3 regions of the Burkholderia plantarii genome follow, and region 3 is predicted to be linked to each of the others. Evidence: predicted binding sites of a transcription regulator. Region 3 holds the regulator's gene; each other region holds the start of a gene.

Region 1 (5,870 bases), on a different replicon from region 3:
CGTGGCCGCGCCAGTCGAGCATCAGCGCGTCCTGGAAGCCGTGGTCCTCCGCGTGGTGCTTGCAGAGCGTGGCGATCATGTAGTGGCTCGACGCCTTCGCCGCAAACGGGCTCGCCGAAGGCGGCGGGCGGCGCCAGGCGGCGGTCTCGAGCGTGATGCCGCGCTTTTTCGCCTCCGGATCGAAGTAGCTCGGCCAGCTCCAGCAGGCGATCGCGACGTGGATGCGGCTCGCGCGCGCCGAGGTCGAGATCTGTTCCGAGCCGCGCCACGCCACCGGGCGCACGTAGCCCTCGACGATGCCGTTGCGCTCGATCAGCTCGGCGGTGGCCGCCTCGATCTGCTCGGGCGTGTACGGCAGCGCGAAGTCGAGCGTGTGCGCGGAGCGATAGAGCCGCTCGGTGTGCTCGCGCAGCCGGAACACCTGCCCCGCGTAGACGCGCTCGCCCTCGTAGACGCAGCTCGCGTAATGCAGGCCATGCGTGAGCACGTGGATCTTCGCGCTCTTCCACTCGACGAATTCGCCGTCGAACCAGATCTGGCCGTCGCGCTGGTCGAACGGCAGGTTTTTGGGGGGTGTCATGCGGTCTCCTTGTGCTGCATGTGATCGGTCGAAAAGAGATGCCCGAGGCCGAGACGTTCGGCTTCGGCCTGCAGGCCGCGCCATTCGTCGTCGTTCAGCGGGACGCCGTGCTCGGTGCGGTGCGCGATCGAGGCCTTCTGCGGGTCGCCCGCGACCAGCACGCGCTCGCCGTCCACGGCGGGCGTCTCGCGGATCGCCTGCATCAGCGCGGACACGCCGGCGGTGAAGCCGTCGAGCGGGCCGAAGCGCGCCGGATCGATCGCGATCAGGCAGTGGCCGATCTCGCGGCCGCGGTCGTAGGGCTCGGCGTCGAGATGCGTCAGCGCGTGATCGAGCGGCATCGCGGCGAGCAGGCAGCTGAGGATCTGCACCATCATCGCGAGCCCCTGCCCCTTGTAGCCGCCGAGCGTCGCGAGCGAGACCACCTGCGCCGGGTCGGTCACCGGCTGGCCTGCGGCGTCGAGCGCCCAGCCCGACGGCAGCGCCATGCCGTTGCGGCGGAAGTGCTTGACCTGCGAGTACGAGATCTGGCTGGTGGCCATGTCGAGCAGGTACAGGTCGCCGTCGCGGGCCGGCGCGGCGAAGCAGATCGGATTGGTGCCGAACATCGCGCGCGTGGCGTTGAACGGCGCCATGCGCGCCGCGGCACTGGTCGTCACGATGCCGACCAGCCCTTGCGAGGCGATCCATTCGCCGTACACCGACGCGGCGCCGAAGTGATTCGAGTTCGCCACCGCCACCACGCCCACCCCGCACTCGCGCGCCAGTTCGCTCGCGAGGCGTGCCGCGTGGCTGCCGGCCACCACGCCCGGCGCGGCGTCGGCGTCGAGGAGCGCCGTGCCGTGAAAGCGCCGCACGGTGCGCAGCGCCGGTTCGGGATTGCTGCGCCCTTCGTCGAGTTCGCGCAGGTAGAGCGGCAGCAGCCGCACGCCATGCGTGTCGATGCCCATCAGCGAGGTGCGGATCAGGCCGTCCGCGAACCACCTCGCGTGGGTCGCGCTCAGGCCGCGACGCAGCGCGGCCGCCTCGCAGAGTTGGCGGAGTCGTTCCGCCTGGACCAGGTTGTTCATGTCGTCAGCTCGCAAGCGTGAGGGAGGATTCGGCCGCGTCGGCGCGCGTCAGGTAGATCGGCTCGCGCACGCGCGGCTCGCCGGCGCCGGTCTGGAAGAAGAACGCGGGCTCGCCGAACGCCGGCTGCAATTCATCGAACCAGACGGCCTGCGGATCGAACTTCGCGAAGAACGGCCGGCGCACCCAGTCGGGATCGCGCGCCTGCAGGAACTGCAGCGCGAACACCTTCTCGCCGCCGAGCGTGACGACGCCGTCCACCAGCACCTTGCCGTACAGCGTGCTCATCGACGGGCCGCGCACCGTGCGCGACAGTCCCGACACACGCTGATACGCAGTCCTGAAGATATCGTACGCCTCGACGAGCGGCAGCTCGAAATAGCGCTGCGGCCCGGTATCGCGTTCGACGAACATGTAGTACGGAATCGCGCCGAGCCGCACGCCGGTGGTCCACAGCTCCTGCCAGGTCTCGGCCGAATCGTTGATGTGGCGCACGATCGGCGACTGCATCCGGACCGTCGCGCCGGTCCCGATGATCCGCTTCACGGCGCGCCGGGCGATCTCCGGGCGCAACTCGGCCGGATGGTTGTAGTGCGCCATGACCGACAGGTTCTTGCCGTGCGCGACGACGCGCTCGAACAGCCGCAGCACGGCGTCGGCGTCCTTGTCGGTCACGAAGCGCTGCGGCCAGTAGGCGACCGACTTGGTGCCGATGCGGATGTTCTGCAGATGCGGGATGGCCAGCAGCGGCTCGATGTAGCCGGCCAGCGATTCGGCGTTCATCACCATCGGATCGCCGCCCGTGATCAGCACGTCGGTGACTTCCGGATGCAGCCGCAGATAGCGGCTCAGCTCGTCCGACTCGCGCGCGTTGAACTTCATGTCCTCGGCGCCGATGAACTGCGGCCAGCGAAAGCAGAACGAGCAGTACGCGTGGCAGGTCTGCCCCGCCGCCGGGAAGAACAGCACGGTTTCGGCGTACTTGTGCTGCAGCCCCGGCAGCGGCCGGCCGTCGAGCATCGGCACGTTGTGCGTCATCTGCCCGGCCGGATGCGGATTCATGCGATGCCGCAGCATGTCGATATAACGCGCGCCGGCGGCCGGGTCCGCGCCGTCCGCGAGCAATTCGCGCAAGCGTCGATAATCGTCCGCCGGCAACATCCCGGGGTGCGGAAACGTCAGTCGGAACACCGGATCGTCGGGCACCCGATCCCAGTCGATCAGTTCGCGCAATACATATTCGTTGATCCGGAATGGCAGCACCCGGGAAATCGATCCGAGCGCGCCTTTAATCTCGTCGGGAATTCGCGACCAGTATGGCGAATTCGCAATCGATTTAGCGTTATAGGCTTTGAATTTTTCAGCGTCCACATTCTCTCCTGGTGAAGATCGCTTAATTTCCCTGATGTTCCGAAACGCCAAGTTTCTCAACACATCAAATCGCCAATCCGCCGATAACGGGCGGGCGATGTCCGCCGGGTGGCCAACCCGGAGAACGCTTGACGTGCATCGAATATGCACACGGCAACCGACCGCGCCTCACGGCGCTGGCATCACGGCGTTGCCGGCCAATCCCGGCTTACCGCAATGAAAGGTTAAAGAAATGCCCTCGGTAAATTGCCGCTCGCATCCGAAATCGATTCGCATCGAAAAATCGGATTTATTTCTTTTGGTTTCGAACGATCGACATCTTCGTGTATTTGTTCATCACTGAACACGCACAAAAATATGAAAAATTCACCGGCTTAGTTGCCGATTCTGCATCCCTGTACTGGTATAATTTTCCGGATCTATACCGGTCTTTAGTACAAGAAAAATGCACACGAAATATCGTTTGCTCGCGGAGCACTACGCGAAGGCCATCGAAAACGGGTTTCTCGCGGAAGGTGAGCGACTGCCGTCCTTGCGGGAATTGATGGCGCTGCATCACGTGTCGATTTCCACGGCGGTGGAAGCGTGCCGTGTGCTCGAGATGCAGGGTTATGTGGAAGCGAAACCGAGAACCGGCTACTTCGTCCGCTCGCGCAAACCGATCAAGGTGCCGGTTCCGGTCCAGCAGGAAAGCCGCATGGAAGCGCCCGCCGAGCGGATCGATCCGGCCGATTACGTGGGGGTTCACGAACGCATTTCGGTCACGCTCGCGCGCGGCCAGCAGCGCCAGCCGAAAATCGACCTGGCCGGGGCCGTGTGCGCGCCGTCCCTCTATCCGGGCGCGGCGCTTCGCGACACCATGCTGCGCATCCTGCGCGCGCGGCCGAGCCTTTACGATTCCGGCCCCGAGACCGACGGCGTGCGCAAGTTGCGCGAGGCGATCGCGCGCACCTCGCTCACGCGCGGCCTGCATATCGATGCGGACACGGTGCTGGTCACGCACGGCTGCAGCGAGGCGCTGTCCCTCGCGCTGCGCGCCGTCACCGGGCCGGGCGACATCGTCGCGATCGAGTCGCCGTGTTATTTCGGTATCTTGCAGATCATCGAGTCACTGGGGCTGCGGGCCATCGAGATCCCCACCGATCCGCAGACCGGCATCTCGGTCAGCGCGCTCGAGTTCGCGATCAACCACATGGGCAGCATCCATGCCGTGGTCTGCATGCCGTCGGTGCAGAATCCGCTCGGCAGCGTGATGTCGGATGCGGCCAAGCAACGGATGGTGGCGCTGTGCGAGAAACACCACGTGGCCATCATCGAGGACGACACCTACGGCGCGTTCCTGCCGAGCCCGGCCAGCACCAAGCCGATCAAGGCCTGGGACCAGAGCGGCAACGTCATCTACTGCAATTCGTTCAACAAGTCGCTGTCGCCCGGCTCGCGAGTGGGCTGGCTGATCGGCGGAAAGTGGCAGAACCGGATCAAGATGCTGATGTACGCGGTATCGCGCCATCGCGAGGAGATGTCCCAGCTGGTGGTGGCCGACTTCACGTCGGGCGGCACCTTCAACCGGCACATGCGGCGCATGAACCGGCTGCTCAAGGATCAGCGCGCGCAGGTGGTCGACGCGGTGCTGCGCCATTTCCCGGCCGGTACCACCGTGACGCAGCCGGGCGCCGGCCTGCTGCTCTGGGTCACGCTGCCCGACGAGCTGAACACCGACCGGCTGTTCGACAAGGCGCTCGACAAAGGTATCCGCATCTGTCCGGGCTCGATCTTCTCGAACACGAACAAGTTCAGCAACTGCCTGCGGCTCAGCGCGGGCATGCCGTTCGACGCGAAGATCGATGCCGCCTTGAAGACGCTCGCGCAACTGAGCACCGAGACCTGAGAGCCCGGCGCGACTCGCGTGCGTGCCCGGCGGCGCACCGGCTGTCGGCACGCTCGCCGCCCGCGGCGCGATTCGCGCGGGCCGTATGGATCAGGACACGGCGCGAGCGGTGCCCGGTCCTTTAAAACTGATGAAAGAAACTGGCGGCGAAACTGAACGCCTGGCTGACATTGTTACTGAGATCCGTGGCGACATACCCGGCCACACCTGCGATCGCACCCACGATCAACCCGTATTCGATCGCGGTCGTCCCTGCTTCTTCGGCAAGGAAACGCCCCAACAAAACCTTCATTCTTTCAACCCCGTAGTCCGTAATCGACTTAATTTATGTGGCCATCATACCTCGCATAAATGTCGAGAAAATTCTCGCGCGCCGGTATTTTGCTCGCTTGGCACCGATACAACGGAATCCTGAGCATCCCATCCGGCACTTATCCGATGAAAGCCAGACAAAGCGCGAAATCGGCGCAATTCAAGCGCAAAGGAGACGGACTGGTCCCACCACTACACGGCGCGTGCGCGCGGTTTCACTCATACGTCCGTTTGAATCGGCGCGTTTGAATCGACGCGCGGCGTCGCCCGCGCCTCGCTTGGCCATCGCGTTCCGCCGCGTCGCAGCAGAGCGCCCCGCTGTTTGGTGCCGCTTCTCTACGCGGCCTATGCCAGACTTCAAAATGACAGTCAGACAAGTCGAACGCCACGACACCTCGGGCCGGCGAGCCTGCCGCGCCATGGCCCGAACGACAGGGAGACGACCAACATGCGGAAAATCGCGTCGCGTGCCGGCGGCACGCGCCTCGCTCGCGTGCGCCCATGGCACGGGCTGGCGCGGATGCCGGCCCTGCTGGTGCTCGCCGCGTCGCTGTGCGGTGCCGGCTGCGCGGACCCGGCGGCCCATGCCGGCACCGATGCCGGCGGCACGGTCCCGAAGCTCGAACGCGACAAGGCCGTGCAATTGCAGCG
Region 2 (5,870 bases), on a different replicon from region 3:
GCGGTCGTAATCGGTGGTGCCGACGCAGATCGAATACGAGCGGCGGGTTTCCTCGCCGTCGATCTGCGTCTTGAGCGTGACGAACTGGCCCTGCGTGAAGCGGAACTGTTCGCGCAGCTCGGCGGGGACCTCGAACGAGACCGTCACCGCGTCGGCGGTCTCGGGTCGCACGTCGCGGATGCGCAGCGGGTGAAATTGCGGAGTCGCCATGTCAGTAGGGCTTGAAGTAGTCGAAGGGTTCGCGGCAGTCGAGGCAGCGGTACAGCGCCTTGCAGGCGGTCGACGCGAACTGCGCGAGCCGCTCGGTGTGGCGCGAACCGCAGCGCGGGCAGGCCGGGGCGGCGGCCGGCTTCGGCGCGAAGCGGATCACTTTCACGGCGGCGGGCCGGGCCCCGCTCGCGTCGCCGGAAGCCGCCGCGTTGCCGCTCCCGCAGGTACCGACGGGCGGCGCGATGCCGTAGGCGCGCAGCTTCTCGCGCGCGGCCTCGGTGATCCAGTCGGTGGTCCAGGCCGGCGACAGCACCGTGACGATCCGGCAGGGCGGCACGCCGGCGCGGTCGAGCGCGGCGCCGATGTCCTCGGCGATCTGCGACATCGCCGGACAACCGGAGTAGGTCGGCGTGATCACGACCTCGATCGTCGCGTCGGCCGCGCGCCGGATCTCGCGCAGGATGCCGAGCTCGCCGATCGAGACGACCGGGATCTCCGGGTCCGGCACCGTGTCGAGCGCGGCGCGCACGCGCGCGAGTTCGGCATCGGTCAAGGCGGCGGCATCGACGGAAGCGGGCAGCGCGGACATCGTGATTTCTCTCCTGATGAGTGCAGGCGCCGGGGGGGTCACCAGCTCGCGCCCGGATGCTGGCGCGCGAGGCTCTGCATCTGCGCGAGCAGGAAGCCCATGTGCTCGGAATGCTCGCCGTGCCGGCCGGTCGTCACGTAGGCGACCGGCGCCGGCGCGACCAGCGTCGCCTCGGCGAGCGCGGCATCGACGTCGGCGCGCCAGGCCGCCTCGAGCGTGTCGGCCGCCGGCGCGATGCCGGCCGCCGCGACCTCGCGCTCGACCGCGTCGGCCACGAAGCACTCGCGCGTGTAGGGCATCAGGTAGTCGAGCGCGGCCTGCGCCCGGCGGTGCGATTCGTCGGTGCCATCGCCAAAGCGGATCAGCCATTCGCGCGCGTGATGCTCGTGGTAGCGCGTTTCCTTGATCGACTTCGCGGCGATCGCGGCCAGTTGCGGATCGGCCGAGGTTTCGAGCGCCGTCCACAGGTGCAGCATCAGCGTCGCGTAGAGGAAGTTGCGCACGATCGTGACGGCGTAGTCGTTGCTCGCATGTGCGGTGCCGCTCAGCGGTCCGTAGTGCGGCAGCTCGACCAGCGTCAGGTTCGTGAACTCGCGCTCGGTGCGGAAGTACGCGTAGTCGTCCTCGGTCCGGGTCGCGCCGCGCAGCGCGTGTTCGAGGTCGGCCGCATGCGCGTAGAGCAGCCGGGCCTGGCCGATCAGGTCCAGGCTCATGTTGGTCAGCGCGATGTCCTCTTCGAGGATCGGGCCGTGCCCGCACCACTCGGCGTTGCGCTGACCGAGGATCAACGCGGTGTCGGCGAGGCGCAGCACGTAGGACAGATGGGAGGCCGGGGTCGTCGTCATCGCGGGCTCACATGTGGTTGACTTCGTCGGGCAGCGTGTAGAACGTCGGATGGCGGTAGATCTTGTCGCCGGCCGGTTCGAACAGCTCCGCCTTCTCGTTCGGATCGGACGCCGTGATCGCGGCCGACGGCACCACCCAGATGCTCACGCCTTCCTGGCGGCGCGTGTAGACGTCGCGGGCCATGCGCAGCGCCATCGACGCATCGACGGCGTGCAGACTGCCGCAGTGCTTGTGGTCGAGCCCCTGCTTGCTGCGCACGAACACTTCCCAGATCGGCCATTCCTGTTTCATTGCGTTTCTCCTGAATCGAATTCGAAGGGGGGCGGGCGTCAGGCGGCTTGCCGTTCGGCGCGGCCCGCGCGCTTGTCGGCATGGGCGAGCGCGGCCTCGCGGACCCAGGCGCCGTCGTCGTGGGCCTTGACGCGCGTGGCGAGCCGCTCGCGGTTGCAGGGGCCGTCACCGTTGACGACGCGCCAGAATTCGTCCCAGTCGATCGTGCCGTAGTCGTGGTGGCCGCGCGCCTCGTTCCACTTCAGGTCCGGGTCGGGGAACGTCACGCCGAGCACCTTCGCCTGCTCGACCGCCGCGTCGACGAATTTCTGGCGTAGGTCGTCGTTCGAGATCCGCTTGATCCCCCATTTCGCCGACTGGTTGCTGTGGACCGAATTGGCATCGCTCGGGCCGAACATCATCAGCACCGGCCACCACCAGCGGTTCACGGCCTGCTGCACCATCTCGCGCTGCGCCGGCGTGCCGGCCATCATCGCGAGCAGTGCGTCGAAGCCCTGGCGCTGGTGGAACGATTCCTCCTTGCAGATGCGGATCATCGCGCGCGCATAGGGGCCGTAGGTGCAGCGGCAGAGGGGGATCTGGTTCATGATCGCGGCGCCGTCGACGAGCCAGCCGATCACGCCGACGTCGGCCCAGTCCGGTGTCGGGTAGTTGAAGATGCTCGAATACTTGGCCTTGCCGGCGTGCAGCGCGTTGACGAGCGCGTCGCGCGACACGCCGAGCGTCTCGGCCGCGCTATACAGATAGAGCCCGTGGCCGGCCTCATCCTGTACCTTGGCGAGCAGGATCGCCTTGCGCTTCAGGCTCGGCGCGCGCGTGATCCAGTTGCCCTCCGGCAGCATGCCGACGATCTCGGAATGGGCGTGCTGCGAGATCTGGCGGACCAGCGTCTTGCGATAGGCGTCGGGCATCCAGTCCTGCGGCTCGATCTTGCCGTCGGCGGAGATGACTGCGTCGAAGCGCGCCTGTTCGGGCGCGGCGCTGACCGGTTCGCCGGCGGGGGCGGCTTGGCCGGGTAGGTCGAGGGATTGCGTGTACATGGCAAACGTCTCGTGCGGGATGAGGTGGATCAAAGTATAAATCAACCGTCCGGTCGGTTAATTAATTTTTCGAGAAAGGGAAAATCGGCTGGATGGTGGGGAGCGAGGGCCGCTTCGGGCGACCGCGGCGTGGCGTGGATATCGGGCACAATCGGTATCTTTCCCGTCGTGCGCTATCGAATCATGAGTTTTCGTCGTTGTTTGCCGGCCTGGGCCGGATGTCTTGCCTTGTGCCTGTCCGGCGCGGCGCTCGCGGCCAGCGACGCCGCCAGCCCCGGCGGCGCGCCGCACTGGGTGGCGGCATGGGCGAGCGCCCTGCAGCCGATTCCGGCGCTCGCGTCGCCGCCGCCTCTATATAAAGCGCCCGAGGTCACGGACCGCACGCTTCGCCAGATCGTCTATCCGAGCGTCGGCGGCACGCGCGTGCGGCTGCGGATCAGCAACGCCTACGGCCGCACGCCGCTGTCGCTCGGCGCCGTGCGGATCGCCCGGTCGGCGGCGGGTGCCGCCGTGCAGCCTGGCGACGCGGCGCTCGTCACGTTCGGCGGGCGGCGCGAGCTGGTGGTGCCCGCCGGCGAGGAGCGCGACAGCGATCCGGTCGCGCTGCCGGTCGAGGCGGGCGCGCCCTATGCGATCAGCCTGTTTGTGCGCGGCGAGCAGAAGATGACGGCCTGGCACCGCGTGGCGAATCAGGTCAATTACGTGTCGGTACCCGGCGACCACAGTGCTGACGCCGACGGCGACGCGTTCCGGAGCCGCTTCACGCAATCGGCCTGGGTGAGCGAACTGGCAGTAGAGGGGGGCGCGGCCGCGGCCGGCACGATCGCGGCGGTCGGCGATTCGATCACCGACGGCCTGCGTTCGAGCCTCAATCACAACCGCCGCTGGACCGACGGGCTCGATCGCCGGCTCGACGCGGCGGGCGAGCGAGCCTGGAGCGTGGTTAACCTCGGCATCAGCGGCAATCGATTGCTCAGCGATTCGGCATGCTATGGCGTCGCGCTCGAGCGGCGCTTCGATCGCGACGTGCTGGCACGCTCGGGCGTGAAGGCGGCGGTGCTGCTGATCGGCATCAATGACATCAATTTCGCCGCGATGCCGCCGCATGCCGGGCTCGACTGCGACACGCCGCACACGCGTGTCGATGCGCGGATGCTGATCGACGGGTATCGACGCCTGATCGCAAGCGCGCACGCTCACCGGATCGCCCTGTTCGGCGCCACGCTGACGCCGGCGTCGCTGCCGCCGGAGCGCGAGGCGATTCGCATCGAGGTGAACAACTGGATCCGGACCTCGGGCGCATTCGACGGCGTCATCGATTTCGACGCCGCCCTGCGCGATCCGGCGCGCCCGCAGGTGCTGCAGCGCCGTTATGACAGCGGCGACGGCGTTCACCCGAGCGACGCCGGCTACGCGGCGATGGCCGACGCCGTGCCGATCGAGCGGTTGGTGGCTGCCGCGAAGCGATACTAATGGTTGGGGGAAACGCCGGCGCGAGCGGGCGTGAAGGAACGCTGCGGGGATGAAAAATCGGGCGTCGCGATGGCGCCCGAAATTTTTTAACGATTTTCTTAAAAATGGCTTGCGTGATGGGCTCGGGCTGCTTAGAATCACGCCTCTTTCGCGCTAACGGAAACGCGGCGCGGAAGGGGAAGCCAGGCAGGACGAACGCAGCGCCGAATGTTGGCCGCGTGTTGGTGTTGCCGGAGGTAAATGATCAACAAAGCAGGTTGATCGCAGCGTGAAAAAAGTAGTTGACGCGCTGCGAAACGTTGATCATAATCTCGCTTCTCTGCTGCTGACAACGCAGCGCTGCTGGGAAGGCCAGAAAGTCCGGTCGGTTCAGCGGAAATGCTCTTTAAAAATTAACAGCCGATAAGTGTGGACGCTTGATCGACGCGGTCCTGATCTTTGGATCAGGTCAGCAAAAGTATCAAGAGTCTCACACAAAAGTAAGTCAGGTTTGTGAAGCAATTCATAACCTGTCAGCTTTGAGTGAGCGACCGGTTCTTAACGGAACCGAAAACAGTAACAGGAATTGAACTGAAGAGTTTGATCCTGGCTCAGATTGAACGCTGGCGGCATGCCTTACACATGCAAGTCGAACGGCAGCACGGGTGCTTGCACCTGGTGGCGAGTGGCGAACGGGTGAGTAATACATCGGAACATGTCCTGTAGTGGGGGATAGCCCGGCGAAAGCCGGATTAATACCGCATACGATCTACGGATGAAAGCGGGGGATCTTTGGACCTCGCGCTATAGGGTTGGCCGATGGCTGATTAGCTAGTTGGTGGGGTAAAGGCCTACCAAGGCGACGATCAGTAGCTGGTCTGAGAGGACGACCAGCCACACTGGGACTGAGACACGGCCCAGACTCCTACGGGAGGCAGCAGTGGGGAATTTTGGACAATGGGCGAAAGCCTGATCCAGCAATGCCGCGTGTGTGAAGAAGGCCTTCGGGTTGTAAAGCACTTTTGTCCGGAAAGAAATCCTGAGGGCTAATATCCTTCGGGGATGACGGTACCGGAAGAATAAGCACCGGCTAACTACGTGCCAGCAGCCGCGGTAATACGTAGGGTGCGAGCGTTAATCGGAATTACTGGGCGTAAAGCGTGCGCAGGCGGTTTGTTAAGACCGATGTGAAATCCCCGGGCTCAACCTGGGAACTGCATTGGTGACTGGCAAGCTAGAGTATGGCAGAGGGGGGTAGAATTCCACGTGTAGCAGTGAAATGCGTAGAGATGTGGAGGAATACCGATGGCGAAGGCAGCCCCCTGGGCCAATACTGACGCTCATGCACGAAAGCGTGGGGAGCAAACAGGATTAGATACCCTGGTAGTCCACGCCCTAAACGATGTCAACTAGTTGTTGGGGATTCATTTCCTTAGTAACGT
Region 3 (5,870 bases):
CGCGCCGTAATGAGTGGGAAACAGCGAGGCGCGCAGGCCGGTCACGAACTTGCAGATGGCGTCGCGCGAGGGCAGCTCGCGGATGCCGCGCGGGTGGCGCGTGCGGTGCAGGGTTTCGCGCGACTCGCGCAGTTCGGCGACGATCTGTTCAAGGCCCCAGGAGCGGCCGGCGGACGAATTCGACATGGCAGGGGAAGCCGGCCATGCGGAAACCCCACGGCCGTGCTGGAAGAATGAAGGATGACGAAGGCGACAAGATTACCGCGTTTTGTATACGCACGCGAAATGCCGCCCCGCAACGCCGCCCCTGCCGGCGCCTACACCGTCACGCTGCTCGCGTCGATCCAGCGAACGGCCCAGTCGCGCGCATGCGCGACCGCCTCGCCTTCTTCGCAGAAATGGAGATCGGATGGGAAAAATCGATTCGCGACCAGCTCGCCGTCGCTCGATCGGGAGATGACCACGTAGGGTTGGAACGAACCGTCGCCGGCGCGGGCCGGCGCGCAATTCAGAAGATAGCCGCGATGGGTGAATGCCGTTGTCGTCGAATGCATGAGTCCGCCCCAGCTTGTGTCCCTTGTGTTGTTCTTCACTACCACCGTCTAAGGGTGCCGCGGTGCCCGTTGCGGGCAGAAGCAGCACGGCGGGCCGAGGCCGCCGTGCCCATCTCGTAGCGCATCATACTCTGTCGTTTCACTGTCTTCTACCTGAAATAAATCCTCTCGGGATGCAGGCGCCGCTCGCCGTTCCACCATGCGGCAGGCAGCCGGGGATGGGGTTTTCACGGATCGCGGCGAGCCGGACACGAGGTCCGGCGTCCGCTGTTCGACCCGTGCGGCAACCACGTCCGGACGGCACCGGGCGGAGCCAGGGTGCGACATGATTGCACGGCGGCCCCGCGACGCTGCAAATCGCGAACCGATCGTATAACCTCCCCCGCAGCATCCTTCTCAACGGCATCCGGAGTCGCCGGAGCGCCTTCATCCACCGCACCAGGGAGCCCTCATGTACCAGCGCATCTTCGTAGCAGTCGACGGCAGTGAAACGTCGCGTCACGCGTTCGATGCGGCCCTTGCCCTCTCGCAGTCCGAACACGCGACGCTGCGCGCGTTCTATGCGGTCGAGAACGCGGCCATCTACTACAACGTGCCGGGCTACGACCCGTCCGTGCTGCGCGAGCAGCTCGTGGCGCAGGGCAGCGACCTCACGCGCGACTTCGCGCAGCGCATGCAGGACGCCGGCGTGACGGGCGACGTGCTGACCGGCGAAGCCGCCACGCTCGCGGACGTGTCGTCGCTGATCCTCGAGGCGGCCACCGAATACGGCGCCGACCTGCTCGTGCTCGGCACCCACGGCCGGCGCGGATTCAAACGCCTAATGCTCGGCAGCATCGCCGAGCAATGCGTCCGACAGGCTTGTCTGCCGGTGCTTTTGATCCCTTCTGCGGCATCGCATTCAAACGAAGAGGCGGAAAAAACTAAGGAAAGCTGATCACATTGCCATGGCGCAAAACGCGACGCATTCCGCGTCGCGGCGTTTTGCCGCTCAACTCATGGAAAACCCGGTGGGACAATAGTCACCATTGCTTCTTCATAAGTGTGAGTACGCATCATGTTGATTCCTCTCCCCCAACGTTCCTCCCGCCCGGTCCGCTCCTCCAGCTCCTGGGCTCCCCATCCCGCCGCGCATTGCTCCACCTGTTCGATGCGGCACCTCTGCATGCCCCAAGGCCTCAATACCGAGGCCGTCGAGCGCCTCGAGTCGGTGATCTGCGCGGCGCGCCCCGTGCGCCGCGGCGAAGCGCTGTTCCGTGAAGGCGACGAGTTCGACAACCTCTACGCGGTGCGTTCCGGTTCGATCAAGACCATCGCCACGCGCCAGGACGGCCGCGAGCAGGTAGCGGGCCTTCACCTGGCCGGCGAGGCGCTCGGCTTCGACGGCATCTGCGACAGCCACCATCCGCGCACCGCCGTCGCGCTCGAGGACAGCACCGTCTGCGTGATTCCCTACGGCTCGCTGCGCTCGCTGTGCTCCGAGGCCAGCACGCTGCAGGCACGCGTGCTGAAGCTGATGAGCGAGCAGATCGTGCGCGAGACCACGCAGGCCATCCTGCTCGGGTCGCTGAACGCCGACGAGCGCGTCGCCTCGTTCCTGCTCGACGTCTCGGCTCGCTACATGGTGCGCGGTTATTCGGCCACCGAGTTCAATCTGCGCATGACGCGCGAGGACATCGGCAGCTATCTGGGCATCACGCTCGAAACGGTCAGCCGCACGCTGTCGAAGTTCCAGCGGCAGGGCCTGCTCGTCATGCAGGGTCGCGTGGTTCGCGTGCTCGATTTCGACGGACTGCGCGCGATCTGATGGTTCCGTTAGCCAAGGGTCCGATGCGCGGCTCGATCCCGCCTTCGAATCAAGACCCCACTGCCACTCCCCATCGAGGCCCGACGCCTGTCGGCCCTGCGATCACAAAAGGCGCCTCCTGAGGCGCCTTTGTTTTTGGGTGCGTCGCGTTCAATCGAGCCACTGCGCGGCGCTCGTCTTCAGCACGCGGCTGAACTCGTCGAGCCAGCCGATCGACAGCCGCCAGCTCTGCCAGTAGAGCTCGATGTCGATGCTGCGCCCCTCCGACAGGTCCACCATCTCGCCCGAGGCGACCTGCCGCTCGATCATGCGAACCGGGCACATCCCCCAGCCGAGTCCCGTCTCGCAGGCGCGCAAATAGCCGGCCACGTGCGGAATCCAGTGCTTCGGCGGGTCGAGGTCGGTGCGCGTCGCGCGCCGGATGAAGCGCATCTGCAGGCTGTCCTTCGGGCTGAACATCACGCACGGCGCGCGCCGCAACGCCTCGCGCGTGAGGCCGTCGGCGAAATAGCGCGCCTGGAACGCCGGCGAACAGACCGCGTGATAGCGAATCCGGCCGAGCCGCGTCGAGCGGCAGCCCTGGATCGGTTCGGCCTGCGCGGTGATCGCGCCCTGCACGCTGCCGTCGCGAATCCGCTCGGCCGTGTAGTCCTGGTCGTCGATCACGAGGTCGAGCAGCGTGCCGCTCTGCGCGCAGAACGGCGCGACCGCGTCGACGAACCAGGTGGCCACGCTGTCGTCGTTCACGGCGATCCGCAGCGTCGGCCACGCCCCCACCGCGCCGGGCAGATGCGGCACCTGCCCGGACAGCTCGGCCTCGAGCAGCTGCACGCGCTCGGTATGCCGGCACAGCAGCGCACCCGAGGTGGTCGCCACGCACGGCTGCCCGCGCTTGACGAGCACGCTGCCGACGCGTTCCTCGAGCAGCTTGATGCGTTGTGAGACCGCCGACGGCGACACGTTGAGGTCCTTCGCCGCGCGTTCGAACGATCCGTGCCGGATCACCGCGGACAGCGCCTCCAGCAGCGCGTAGTCGAGCATTCAGTTTTCCTTCATTGAGATTAGGGAATTTAGCTTTTCTTATGCCAATCGAACCCGCAGACTAGCCGCATACGTCGCCCAAGTCCACCGTCCCCCAAATTTCATGAACTGGATCGCCTTCACTCACGGCGCCGCGCTCTGCGCGTCGCTGATCGTCACCATCGGCGCGCAGAACGCCTTCGTGCTGCGCCAGGGCATCATGCGCTCGCATATCGGCAAGATCGTCGTGCTCTGCGCGCTGTCCGACATGCTGCTGATCGCCGTCGGCGTGGGCGGCGCCTCGGCGCTGGTCGAGCGCTACCCCACCTTCATCCACGTCGTGCTCTACATCGGCCTCGCCTATCTGGCGTGGTTCGGCCTGAGCGCGCTGCTGCGCGCGCTGAAGCCCGGCCACGCCACGCTCGACGCCGCCTCGGGCCAGGTGGCGCCGCCCGCGCAGCGCGCGCTGCCGATCGTGATGATGACGCTCGCCTTCACCTGGCTCAATCCGCACGTCTACCTCGACACCTTTCTGCTGATCGGCACGGCCGGCGCGCGCGAGCCGGCCGGCGCGCGCGTGGCGTTCGCGATCGGCGCGATGACAGTCAGCGTGCTGTGGTTCATCGGCCTCGGCTACGGCGCGCGGCTGCTCGCGCCGCTGTTTCGCAAGGCGGTGGCGTGGCGCCTGCTGGACGGCGCGGTGGGCAGCATGGTGCTTTGTCTCGCGGCCACCCAGCTGCGTTGACGTTGCGGTGACGTTGCGTCGAGCGCGTGGCTGCCGGGCCGCCGTCTGCCGCGCCCGGCGCGTTACAGCGCGCGGACGATGCCGCCGTCCACGCGCAGGTTCTGCCCGGTGATGTAGCCGGCGCCGTCCGACAGCAGGAACGCGACCGTCTTCGCGACCTCCCGGGTCCGGCCGAAGCGCCCGGCCGGAATCCGTGCCACGACCTCGGGCGTGGCAGGCCAGCTGTCGATGAAGCCCGGCAGCACCGAGTTGATCCGGATTCCTTCGCTTGCGTAGCGCTCCGCATAGAGCCGCGTGTAGGCGCTCAGCGCCGCGCGTAGCGTCGACGACACCGGCATCGCCGGCTCCGGCGCATCGGCCGCGAAGCTCGAGATGTTGACCACCGCGCCGCCGCCCTGCGCCAGGAACACCGGCGTCACGCGCCGCAGCACGCGCGCGACGCTGAGCACGATCAGGTCGAGCCCGAGATGCCATTGCCCGTCGTCGATCGCGAGCAACTCGCCCTTGGGCGGATGGCCGGTGTTGTTGACCACCGCGTCGATGCGGCCGTAGCGTTCGAGCGTGCCGGCCACCAGCCGATCGACGTCGGCGTCCTCGGTGACCGAGCCCGAGATGCCGAAGCCGCCCAGTTCCGCGGCGAGACGCTCGGCGCTGCCCGATGGCGACATCAGCGCGACGCGATAGCCGTTCGCGGCCAGTTCGGTCGCGATGGCCGCGCCCATGCCCTTGCCCGCCGCCGTGACGAGCGCGACTTTTTCTGCAGTCATCTGTCCTCCCGGAATGGAATCGCGAGGCCGGCAGGCCCGCCGGTCCCGCACCTGGGCCACTGTAGGCCGGCCAGGCAAACGTGTCGAATCATCATTTCTGCTTTCTTACCGTAGAATTTCTACTGACTGACACGGTGTCTCGATGCGCCGGCGAAAGCCGCCCCGGCTTGCCGGATGCCAAAGCACACATCCATGCTGCGGCGCGGCCGGCGAGTCGTCATCCCGATCTTCCAAACAGTAGTTTTTCTACTGCTTTCGAGCAGAATTCATGGCTTGTGACGGCGCGCCGCCGCCGCCACACTGGCCTGCCGTCCCTCCACGATCGCAGCGCCACCGCCATGAACCTCGCCTATCCTGCCTTCGCCGTGCTCGGCGTGATCTGGGGCACCAATTTCCTGATGATGAAGTGGGCAAGCCTGCTGATCACGCCGCTGCAGATCGTGTTCCTGCGCGTGCTGTTCGGCTTCGTGGCGATTCTCGTGTTCGCGCTGCTGCGGCGCGACCTGCACTGGCGGCAGGCGCGGCAGATCCATCACTTCTTCGTGATGTCGCTGCTGGCCACCTCGGTCTACTACTTCGCGTTCGCCAAGGGCGCGTCGCTGCTCGCCTCGGGCGTGGCCGGCATGCTGAGCGGCGCGATCCCGCTGTTCTCGTTCGTCTGCGCTGCGCTGTTCCTCGACAGCGAACGGCCGCGGCCGCGCAAGATCGCCGGCGTCGCGCTCGGCTTCGCGGGCGTGCTGCTGATCGCGCGGCCGTGGAACGGCGCGGCCAACGGCGTGAATCCGTTCGGCGTGCTGTTCATGCTGGCGGGCTCGGCCAGCGTGGGCGCGTCGTTCGTCTACGCGCGGCGCTTCCTGTCGGCGCATGCGTTCTCGCCGTTCGCGCTGGCCACCTGGCAGATGGGGCTCGCGCTCGTCACGCTCGCGGCGGTGACCGACTTCCACGGCATCGAGCGCATCGCCACCGACCGCGCGACG

What was found. Region 3 encodes FNR, which switches genes on or off when oxygen is low (the NO sensors DNR and NnrR bind a similar motif). Its sites were predicted from a motif close to TTGATNNNNATCAA; they were not measured.
Region 1: a site for FNR is predicted at 3,148-3,161, ahead of bpln_RS07870 (KamA family radical SAM protein). Genes of this name have one in related genera too.
Region 2: a site for FNR is predicted at 2,996-3,009, ahead of paaA (1,2-phenylacetyl-CoA epoxidase subunit PaaA). Genes of this name have one in related genera too.

Annotation. Positions count from the first base shown of each region.
Region 1 covers NZ_CP007212.1:1,841,390-1,847,259, reverse strand. Annotated here, with positions in the region: gene bpln_RS07880 (branched-chain amino acid aminotransferase) at 1-580, opposite strand, end outside; gene bpln_RS07875 (Ldh family oxidoreductase) at 577-1,650, opposite strand; gene bpln_RS07870 (KamA family radical SAM protein) at 1,655-3,019, opposite strand; gene bpln_RS07865 (aminotransferase-like domain-containing protein) at 3,465-4,907, shown strand; gene bpln_RS07860 (Flp family type IVb pilin) at 5,029-5,199, opposite strand; gene bpln_RS07855 (hypothetical protein) at 5,668-5,870, shown strand, end outside.
Region 2 covers NZ_CP007212.1:282,203-288,072, forward strand. Annotated here, with positions in the region: gene paaE (1,2-phenylacetyl-CoA epoxidase subunit PaaE) at 1-210, opposite strand, end outside; gene paaD (1,2-phenylacetyl-CoA epoxidase subunit PaaD) at 212-799, opposite strand; gene paaC (1,2-phenylacetyl-CoA epoxidase subunit PaaC) at 838-1,644, opposite strand; gene paaB (1,2-phenylacetyl-CoA epoxidase subunit PaaB) at 1,652-1,936, opposite strand; gene paaA (1,2-phenylacetyl-CoA epoxidase subunit PaaA) at 1,975-2,976, opposite strand; gene bpln_RS01175 (SGNH/GDSL hydrolase family protein) at 3,160-4,449, shown strand; rRNA gene bpln_RS01180 (16S ribosomal RNA) at 5,017-5,870, shown strand, end outside.
Region 3 covers NZ_CP007213.1:83,705-89,574, reverse strand. Annotated here, with positions in the region: gene epsC (serine O-acetyltransferase EpsC) at 1-186, opposite strand, end outside; gene bpln_RS18195 (hypothetical protein) at 318-554, opposite strand; gene bpln_RS18190 (universal stress protein) at 1,006-1,491, shown strand; gene fnr (fumarate/nitrate reduction transcriptional regulator Fnr) at 1,612-2,361, shown strand; gene bpln_RS18180 (LysR family transcriptional regulator ArgP) at 2,512-3,402, opposite strand; gene bpln_RS18175 (LysE/ArgO family amino acid transporter) at 3,506-4,126, shown strand; gene bpln_RS18170 (SDR family oxidoreductase) at 4,189-4,893, opposite strand; gene bpln_RS18165 (DMT family transporter) at 5,232-5,870, shown strand, end outside.